Regions from separate parts of the Haloechinothrix sp. LS1_15 genome, predicted to be linked through region 2. Evidence: riboswitches for the same ligand, from Rfam matches in the RefSeq annotation. Region 2 holds a riboswitch; the other holds the start of a gene.
What was found. Region 2 has a riboswitch for cobalamin ahead of F8178_RS05505 (ribonucleoside-diphosphate reductase subunit alpha). Riboswitches for the same ligand answer to the same signal wherever they lie in the genome.
Positions count from the first base shown of each region.

Region 1: linked by a shared signal. The riboswitch ahead of F8178_RS14365 (ABC transporter substrate-binding protein) and the one ahead of F8178_RS05505 (ribonucleoside-diphosphate reductase subunit alpha) in region 2 are both predicted to bind cobalamin.

Region 1 covers NZ_WBXM01000008.1:204,097-208,838, reverse strand. Annotated here, with positions in the region: gene F8178_RS14375 (cyclic nucleotide-binding domain-containing protein) at 1-124, opposite strand, end outside; gene F8178_RS14370 (FAD-dependent oxidoreductase) at 350-1,711, opposite strand; cobalamin riboswitch at 1,843-1,969, shown strand; gene F8178_RS14365 (ABC transporter substrate-binding protein) at 2,226-3,158, shown strand; gene F8178_RS14360 (iron ABC transporter permease) at 3,162-4,235, shown strand; gene F8178_RS14355 (ABC transporter ATP-binding protein) at 4,228-4,742, shown strand, end outside.
Region 2 covers NZ_WBXM01000003.1:59,629-64,370, forward strand. Annotated here, with positions in the region: gene F8178_RS05490 (MaoC family dehydratase) at 1-250, shown strand, start outside; gene F8178_RS05495 (phosphotransferase family protein) at 276-1,337, shown strand; gene F8178_RS05500 (acyl-CoA dehydrogenase family protein) at 1,337-2,554, shown strand; cobalamin riboswitch at 2,637-2,854, shown strand; gene F8178_RS05505 (ribonucleoside-diphosphate reductase subunit alpha) at 3,013-4,742, shown strand, end outside.

The DNA.
Region 1 (4,742 bases), on a different contig from region 2:
GCAGGCTCGCGCGCGTGCTCGCCCGCACGATCGCGTTGACCTCCGACTGCGTCAACTCCTCGAACGCGGGGAATCGGTGCAGGTAACGAGCTTCGGAGCCTTCCTTGGGAACCCGCGTGGCCATGCTCTCTCCTTGCCGGGCGTCGTCGCCTGTGCTCGCCTGTGGTCGGTTGTCACCGACACTGCTTCCGGCAGGATACCTGGGTGGGGTGCGAGCCGAAGGACTCCGCGGGTGCGTATGTGGTACCCAAGGGTCCCTTCGGCTCCATCCGGTCGTGCGCAGGGCCTGAGCCGAAGGGCCTCTTGGGTGCATCGTGTGTACCCAGGGAGTCCTTCGGCTCGCACCCCCTCACCCACCTGCGCGGCGGGCGGTGCGGCCGCCGTGACTGCCGAAGAACTGGGCGGCGGCTTGCTGCAGCGCGATCGACCAGGTGGGGTAGGGGTGGATGGTCTGGGCGAGCCTGCCGGTGAACATGCCGGTGTCGATCGCCAGTGTCGCCTCGCTGATCAGCTCGCCCGCGCGTTCGGCGACCACGGTGGCGCCGAGCAGCTTGCCGCCGCCGAGCCGTCCGAGACCGCGCCGTGGGCCGGCGATGAGCTTGACGAACCCCGTGGTGGCGCCCGCGGTCACCGCCCGGTCGACCTCGGCCATCGGTAGGTAGGCCACCCGCACCCGGTGATCGGTGACGTCGTGTTCGAACGTGCCCACGGTGGCGACCTCGGGCGTGGTGAACACCACCTCCGGGATCGCGCCGGTGCCGAACACCGGCTTCCTGGTACGTCGCAGCGCCGCCGTCGCCGCGACGCGCCCCATCGCATACGCGGCGTGGGTGTGCCCGGAGAGGCCTGTCACGTCGCCCGCCGCGGTGATGCCGGGCACGGTGGTGCGCAGGTGGCGGTCCACCACGACGAACCCGCGATGGTCGGTAGCTACGCCCGCGGCGTCCAGCCCGAGGTCCGCGGTCACCGGGGCGCGCCCAGTGGTGACCAGGAGGCGCTGCGCCGAGAGTGTCGCGGAGCCGGCCGTCAGAGTGATCTCCTGGCCATCGCCGTGCACCGAGGACACCGGCGCGTCCACCCGCACGTCCACCCCGTCCGCGGCCAGCGACTCGCCGATCAGCGCCGAGACATCCGGGTCCGTTCCGGGAAGCAACGTGCCCTCGGACTCCACAAGGGATACCGGAATGCCGAGCCGTGCGAAGGCCTGGGCGAGCTCGCACCCGTTCGCCCCGCCACCGAGGATGGCCAGCGAGTCCGGAGCGGCTTCCAGGTCGAACACCGTGTCGGTGGTCAGTACCGGCACGTCCGCCAGGTTGCCGATCGGCGGCACCATCGGGGCGCTGCCCGTGGCGAGCACCATCCGCGGGGCGCGCACCACGCGCGTTCCCACCTGGATGCGGTCGCGGGAGAGCAGCCGGGCGTGCCCCCGCATCACGTCGATGCCGCGTGCCCGCAGCACGCTTTCGTCCTCGGTCGCCCCGATCCGCGCCACCACCTCCCGGGCCCTGGCCATGGCCCTGCCGAACGGCAACCCGGCCGCGGCCGCCTCGATCACCGTTTTCGACGGCACGCACCCGGTGAACGTGCAGTCCCCGCCCGGTGGTGATTCCGTGACCAGCAATGTGGTCGCACCCTGCCGCACGCCGGTCGACGCGGCGGCGAGTCCGGCGGCTCCGCCGCCGAGTACCACGAGATCGTATTCCTGCACCACGCACCCTCCCTGTGTCGCACCCTGGGACGGGGTGCGCTCGCACGTGGTTCCAGTGTCGGCCACTCAGCCGAACCTCCACCACCGACTGTCGGCGCGGTGACACCGTGAGCATGCCCACGACGGTGACGACCGTCGTGCGGTGAGCTGCTAGCCTGGCCCAGCCACGCGTGCAGCGAAGTCCGGTGTGAATCCGGCGCTGTCCCGCAACTGTGAGTCCCCGAGGGGACGAGCCAGGTCGCCTGCGCGGGTGGGACGAATGCAGCTCTCGAGGAGGGGCTCTTCGTCGACGCCACGTCGTCGAAAAGCATCCGACTCGACAGATGAGTGGAAGGATGCGGTATCCGTGTCGTTACGACACTCTCTGTCGGCCGTTTCCGCGTGTTCAGTACTACTCATCGCCGCATGTGCGAGCGACGCATCGCAACGCGACGGTGACGCCGGTACGGGTGGGGGAGTCACCTTCACCGATCTACGCGGTACTCAGCTGACCCTGGACGAGCCGGCGTCGCGGATCGTGACCATTCCGATCCCGCACGCCGCGATGGTGATCGCGCTGGACGGCGGTACCGACCGTCTGGCAGGCATGAATCCGAGCTCGGCGAAGGCGATCGAGGACGGCATCCTCGGCGAGTTCTTTCCCGAGGCTTCAGAGATCCCCAGCGACATCACCGACGAGTCGTTCGCGCCGAACATCGAGACCGTCGCCGGGCTCGATCCGGACCTGGTGCTGCAATGGTCCGACCGTGGCGACGAGATCGTCAGACCACTGGAGAACGCGGGCCTGACCACCGCCGCGCTGACCTCGTCGACCCAGGACGAGCTCGAAGCCGCCCTCAAGATGGTCGGTGCCGCCATCGGCGAGGATGACCGGGCCGAGCGGATCCTCGACTGGCACGACGAGGTGCGCCGCGAGCTGGCGGAACTCGACCCGCCGGAGCAGCGGCCGTCGGTGCTGTACTTCCACCGCATGGCCGAGGAGCTCCGGGTGTCCGGGTCGGACACCTACAACGACTTCTACATCGAGCTGGCAGGCGGCACGAACGCGGCCGCCGAGATCACCGGGCGGCACGTCGTCGAGCCGGAGCAGGTCGCCGCGTGGGACCCGGACGTCATCCTGGTGGGCAGCTTCGACGATGCGACCGTCGACGACGTCGCCGAACACCCGGCCTGGCGGGAACTCACCGCGGTCACCGAGCGCCGCGTGTACCAGGTACCGCTGGGTGGCTACCGCTGGGACCCACCGAGTCACGAATCACCGCTGATGTGGCAGTGGCTCGCGCAGCTACTGCACCCGGACGGGATCGATGTGGACCTGCCGGAGCAAATCCGGGAGCACTACGACTTCCTGTACGACCAGCAGGCGGTCAGTGATGAGCAGATCCGCGAGATCCTGCGGGCCGAGCTCAACGCCGGTACCGCGGGCTACGACCGCGTCCTGCGGGAGTAACCGGTGGTCCGGACACCGGAGACCACCGCGAGCTGGGCCGGGTCCACACGGCGACTCGGGCGCTTGTCTACCGCGACGGTCATGGTCTGGCTGGCCGTGGCCGCGATTGGTGCCGGGGTGCTCGCGCTCGGTTTCGGTCGATTGGCGATCCCGCCGGACGTTGTGGTGCGGATCCTGGCGAGCCAGATCGTGCCGCTGGAGGCAGGCTGGAGCGGCACCGAGCAACAGATCGTCGAGGCGGTCCGGGCGCCGCGCGTGTTGCTGTCCATGCTGGTCGGAGCGGGCCTGGCCTGCGCTGGTGCGGTACTACAGGGTGTGCTGCGGAACCCGCTGGTCTCCCCGCAGATCCTGGGTGTCCAGTCGGGAGCGTCGTTCGGTGGGGCGCTGGCGCTGTTACTTGGGGCAAGCTCGGTGCTGCTGGTCGGTGGGGCGTTCGCGTTCGGTTTCCTTGCGCTGATCGCGGCGATGGTGCTCAGCAAGGTGCACGGACGCCGCACGGTACTGATGCTGATCCTCGCGGGCATCGTGGTCGGCGGCTTCTTCGCCGCACTGGTCTCCGGGGTCACCTACCTCGCCGATCCGGAGGAGAACCTGCCGAGCATCGTATTCTGGCTCCTCGGGAGCTTGGCGACGGCCACGTGGGACAAGGTCGCCATCGCGGCGCTGCCGGTGCTGGCCGGTGTGGCGACGATGCTGGTGTTGCGATGGCGCATCAACATCCTGGCGCTCGGCGACGATGACGCACGGGCGCTCGGCGTCGAGCCTGCGGTGCTGCGCTGGGTGTTGCTGTGTTCTGCGGCCGTCGTGGTCGCCGGAACCGTGGCTGTTGGCGGTGTCATCACCTGGGTGGGGTTGGTGATCCCGCACATCGTCCGCATGATGCTCGGTCCGGACAACCGGGTGCTGATCCCTGCCTGCGTCTTCCTCGGCGCCGCGTACCTCACGGTCATGGACACCGCGGCGCGCACCCTCACCGCCTCCGAGATCCCGCTCGGGGTACTGACCGCGCTGGTCGGCGCGCCGATCTTCTTCGTGGTCCTGAGACGGACCCAGGCACGGGGGTGGAACGATGCTTGAGCTGCACGGTGTCGGTCACCGTTACGGCCACAGTGACTTCCTGTTCCGCGAGCTCGACCTCCGTGTCGACACCGGGGAGATCGTGGCGTTGCTGGCCCCGAACGGTCGCGGCAAGTCAACCCTGCTGCGCGGGGCGGCTCGGCTGCAACCGTTCACCGAAGGGTCGGCCGTCGCAGCGGAGACCGTCGGGTTCGTCCCGCAGGCCACGCAGGTGACGTTCGGCTTCTCGGTGTTCGACATGGTGCTCATGGGAAGGGCGCGCCACCTCGGGCCGCTGACCAGCCCGGGGCCGACCGACCGGGAACGCGCGGCCGAGGCGCTGGCTGCCACCGGCCTGTCCGAGCTGGCCGAGCGGCCGTTTCCCAGCCTGTCGGGGGGCGAGCAACAGCTGGTGCTGATCGCGCGCGCTATGGCCTCGGAGGCCAGGCTGTTGCTGCTCGACGAGCCCACGGCAGCCCTCGACCTGGCTAATCAGGGTGTGGTGTTGCGCCTGCTCATCGAGCTGGC
Region 2 (4,742 bases):
GCTCATCCCGCACCTGGCACATCAGGTCTACCGGGTGGACGGCCTGAGCATGGGCGTCAATTACGGGTTGAACAAGGTGCGCTTCCCCTCGGCGGTTCCGGTGGGCTCGCGCGTGCGAGCGGGGCTGGAGCTGGTGGAGGTCACCCGAGGGGAGCAGGGCGCGCAGGTCGTCACGCGGGTGACCATCGAACTCGAAGACGCGCAGAAACCGGCGTGTGTGGCCGAGACCGTCGCGTTGCTAGTGCCCTGATCAGCGACCGAGCAGGGGAGTGTCGATGAGTGATGCCGTGTCGTCGGAGCCGTCGGAGCCGTCGGAGCCGTCGGAGCTGCCGGGGCTGGACCTGGCCGCGTTGCGGGAGTACCTGGACGGCGCCGTTCCTGGCTTGGTCGCTGGACCGTTGCGTGGGGAGTTGATCACCGGTGGCCGGTCGAACTTGACCTACCGTGTCACCGATGGTGTTTCGTCCTGGGTGGTGCGCAGGCCGCCGCTGGGGCATGTGCTGGCGACCGCGCACGACATGGGCCGGGAGTACCGGGTGATCAGCGCGCTGGCGGGTTCGGAGGTTCCCGTTCCCGCCACCGTCGTGCTGTGCGAGGACACTGCCGTTCTCGGCGCGCCGTTCTATGTCATGGAGCGCGTCGCGGGCCGGACCTACCGCAGGGACACGGAGTTGCGCGAGCTCGGTCGTGAGCGGACCCGATCGATCAGCGCCGGCATGGTGGAGGTACTGGCGCGGCTGCACGCGGTGGATCCGCACGCGGTCGGGCTGGGCGATTTCGGTAGGCCCGAGGGATTCCTCGAGCGCCAGGTGCGGCGCTGGCGCAAGCAGCTGGACGCCTCCCGCAGCAGGGAGGTGCCCGGTATCGACGAGCTCCACGTGCGCCTGGAGCGCCGGGTTCCCGCGGACGCGCCGCCCGCGATCGTGCACGGTGACTACCGGCTGGACAACTTGCTGATCGACGATGCCGACGAGGTCGCCGCGGTGCTGGATTGGGAGATGGCCACCCTCGGGGATCCGCTTACCGACGTGGCGCTGCTGGCGACCTACCGCGGCCTGTCGGAGATCCGGGGTTCGGACGCGGTGGCCGATGCCGGTGACGCTCCGGGGTTCCTGGAACCGGGCGAGATGCTGGCAGCCTACGCGGCCGCGTCCGGGCGCAGCCTGCCCGACATGGGCTTCTATCTCGGGCTGGCGCACTTCAAGCTGGCCGTGATCCTGGAAGGGATCCACTACCGGTACACCCAAGGCGCGACCGTCGGCTCCGGCTTCGAATCAGTGGGTGCGGTCGTGGAACCGATCGTGGCGTCCGGTCTGGACGCGGTGAAGGAGAGCTGATGGATTTCGCGTTCGACGAGCGCACCGAGGAGTTGCGGGCGCGGCTGACGGCGTTCATGGACGAGTGCGTTTACCCGGCGGAGCCGGAGTTCGCCAGGCAGCTGACCCGGCGCGAGCACCCGTGGGCCACGGTGCCAGTGGTCGCCGAGCTCAAGCAGCAGGCGCGTGCCAGGGGGCTGTGGAACTTCTTCCTGCCCGGCGACGACGGTGCCGGGCTGACGAACCTGCAGTACGCCCCGCTGGCCGAGATCACCGGGCGTAGCCCTCGCCTGGCGCCGGTGGCGCTGAACTGTTCCGCGCCGGACACTGGCAACATGGAGGTGCTGTCCATGTTCGGCACCGAGCGGCAGCGGAAGGAGTGGCTGGAGCCGCTGCTGGACGGCCGCATCCGCTCGGCGTTCGCGATGACCGAGCCGGAGGTGGCCTCCTCCGATGCGACCAACATCGCCACCAGCATCACCCGCGACGGCGACGAGTACGTCATCAATGGTCGCAAGTGGTGGATCACCGGGGCGTTGAACCCCGAGGCAGCGGTATTCATCGTGATGGGCAAGACGGACCCGGAAGCCGATCCCCACCGCCAGCAGAGCATGATCCTGGTGCCGCGTGAGACGCCGGGGCTGACGATCGAGCGTGGCATGACGGTGTTCGGTTACGACGACAGCGACCACGGCGGACACGCCGAGCTGTCCTTCTCGGACGTGCGGGTACCGGCGGATAATCTGATCGGCAACGAGGGCGACGGGTTCGCCATCGCGCAGGCCAGGCTCGGGCCGGGACGGATCCACCACTGTATGCGTTCGATCGGCATCGCCGAACGCGCGCTCGAGCTGACCTGCCAGCGCGCGGGCGATCGCGTCGCCTTCGGTCGTCCGCTCGGCGAGCAGGGCGTGATCCGTGACTGGGTCGCCGAGACGCGGGTACGGATCGAGCAGCTGCGGCTGCTCGTACTCAAAGCCGCGTGGCTGATGGACACCGAGGGCAACCGGGCCGCGCACACCGAGATCCAGGCCATCAAGGTCGCCACCCCGGCCACTGTGGAATGGATCCTCGACAAGGCTATCCAGATCCACGGCGCCGCCGGGTTGAGCCAGGACACCCCGCTGGCCGAATGGTACGCGGGCATCCGCACCCTCCGCTTCGCCGACGGCCCCGACGAGGTGCACAAAGCCTCCCTTGGCCGCAAGGAACTCCGCAAACACCAGCGGACCGGCTGAGCCGCGGCCGTCCGCGAGATTCATCGCCACCCCCAAGCGACACGCCTATATGGGAGTCGTTGCTCCGGCGGCCCCAACATGTAGGGTGCATGCTGCCGATGGTTCACCGGGTGCCGCCGCACCCGGTGTGGCAACAGGGAACCCGGTGCGAATCCGGGACTGCCCCGCAGCGGTGAGTGGGAACGACCGCCGTCATCACGCACTGGGCGCGCCGCGCCTGGGAAGCGACGGCCAGTAGGAACGGCCGGCGTGGCCGAACGCCCGCGAGTCCGAAGACCTGCCATCGGTGCGCGCACCACGCGGTGCGCGCCGTCCGGGACCTCGAGGGTGGGTCCGCGCAGGCGATCCGGTGGCACCGGGAGCCGGCCGTGCCGGTGGCCGGGGTGGTCATCGCGCTCTCGCGCGCTCGCGTCGAGGTACCGGGCATCGTCGTTCGAGCTCGCGAGAGGAGAGCAACGGTGACCGAAACGCTGTACGCCGCACCATCGCCCCCCGAGGTGTCGATCGTCGACGCCGGGGGAGCGCGGTACCCGCTGGACGCTAGCCGGGTGCGGGCGGTGGTCGAGCAGGCCTGTAGGGACGTGGACGGGGTGGATCCGGCCGCGGTGCTGGACGCCTGTTGGCCGTGCCTGTACGACGGGATGAGCGCCGCGGAACTCGACGAGGCACTTGTCATGAGCGCGCGCACGCTGATCGAGACCGAACCCGGGTACTCCCGGGTGACCGCGCGGTTGCTGCTGGACACGCTGCGCGGGGAGGCACTGTCCTACCTGGCGGCTGCCGTAGCTGGCGGGTCGACCGCTGAGCGACCTGGCGCGTCGCACCGGCCGGATCAGGAGCAGATGCGTGAACGTTACCCCGGTTACTTCACCGCGTTCGTACATCGCGCCGTCGAGCTGGGCCAGCTCGATCCCGCGATGGCGCGGTTCGACCTGGCACGGGTGGGCGCTGCGCTGGTGCCGGACAGGGACCTCAGTTTCGAGTTCCTCGGGCTGCGCACCCTGTACGACCGGTACCTGCTGCACGACGGTGGGATCCGTTACGAGCTGCCACAGGCGTTCTTCATGCGGGTGGCCATGGGGCTGGCGCTTCGCGAGGACGACCCCGACCGCCGAGCCGTGGAGTTCTACGAGCTGCTGTCGACGTTCCGCTTCATGGCATCCACACCGACGCTGTTCAACGCGGGCACCACGCGCCCCCAGCTGTCCTCATGCTTCTTGACCACTGTAGACGACAGCCTGGACGCGATCTTCCGTTCGTACCGGAACAACGCGTTGCTCGCGAAGTACTCGGGCGGGTTGGGCAACGACTGGACGCCGGTGCGCGGGCTCGGTGCACACATCGCGGGCACCAACGGGAAATCGCAGGGCGTCGTGCCGTTCCTCAAGATCGCCAACGACACCGCGATCGCGGTCAACCAGGGAGGCAAGCGTAAGGGTGCGGCCTGTGCCTACCTGGAGACCTGGCACATCGACATCGAAGAGTTCCTCGAACTGCGCAAGAACACCGGGGACGAGCGCAGGCGGACCCACGACATGAACACCGCGAACTGGGTGCCGGACGAGTTCCTCCGGCGGGTCGTCACCGACGGCGAGTGGACGTTGTTCTCCCCCGACGAGGTACCCGACTTGCACGAGCTCTACGGCCACGCGTTCGCCGAGCGCTACCGCGCCTACGAGCACGCGGCGCGACGCGGCGAGATCCGCGTGCACCGGACGGTGCGGGCGGTTGACCTCTGGCGGCGCATGCTGACCATGCTGTTCGAGACCGGCCACCCGTGGATCACCTTCAAGGATCCCTGCAACCTGCGCTCACCGCAGCGCCACGCGGGTGTGGTGCACTCCTCCAATCTCTGTACCGAGATCACCCTGAACACCAGTGCTGAGGAGGTGGCGGTGTGCAACCTGGGGTCGGTGAACCTGGCCGCGCACCTCTCCGGTGCCCGGATCGACGATCGCCTGCTGGAAAGCACGGTGCGCACCGCCGTGCGCATGCTCGACAACGTCATCGACATCAACTTCTACACCGTTGACGAGGCACGGGCGGCGAACCTGCGGCACCGCCCCATCGGTCTCGGCGTCATGGGTTATGCCGAGACGCTGTTCGCGATCGGCGCGCCCGTCGACAGCGAGCAGGCGGTGGAGTTCGCCGACCGCAGCATGGAGTTGGTCAGCTACCACGCCATCGA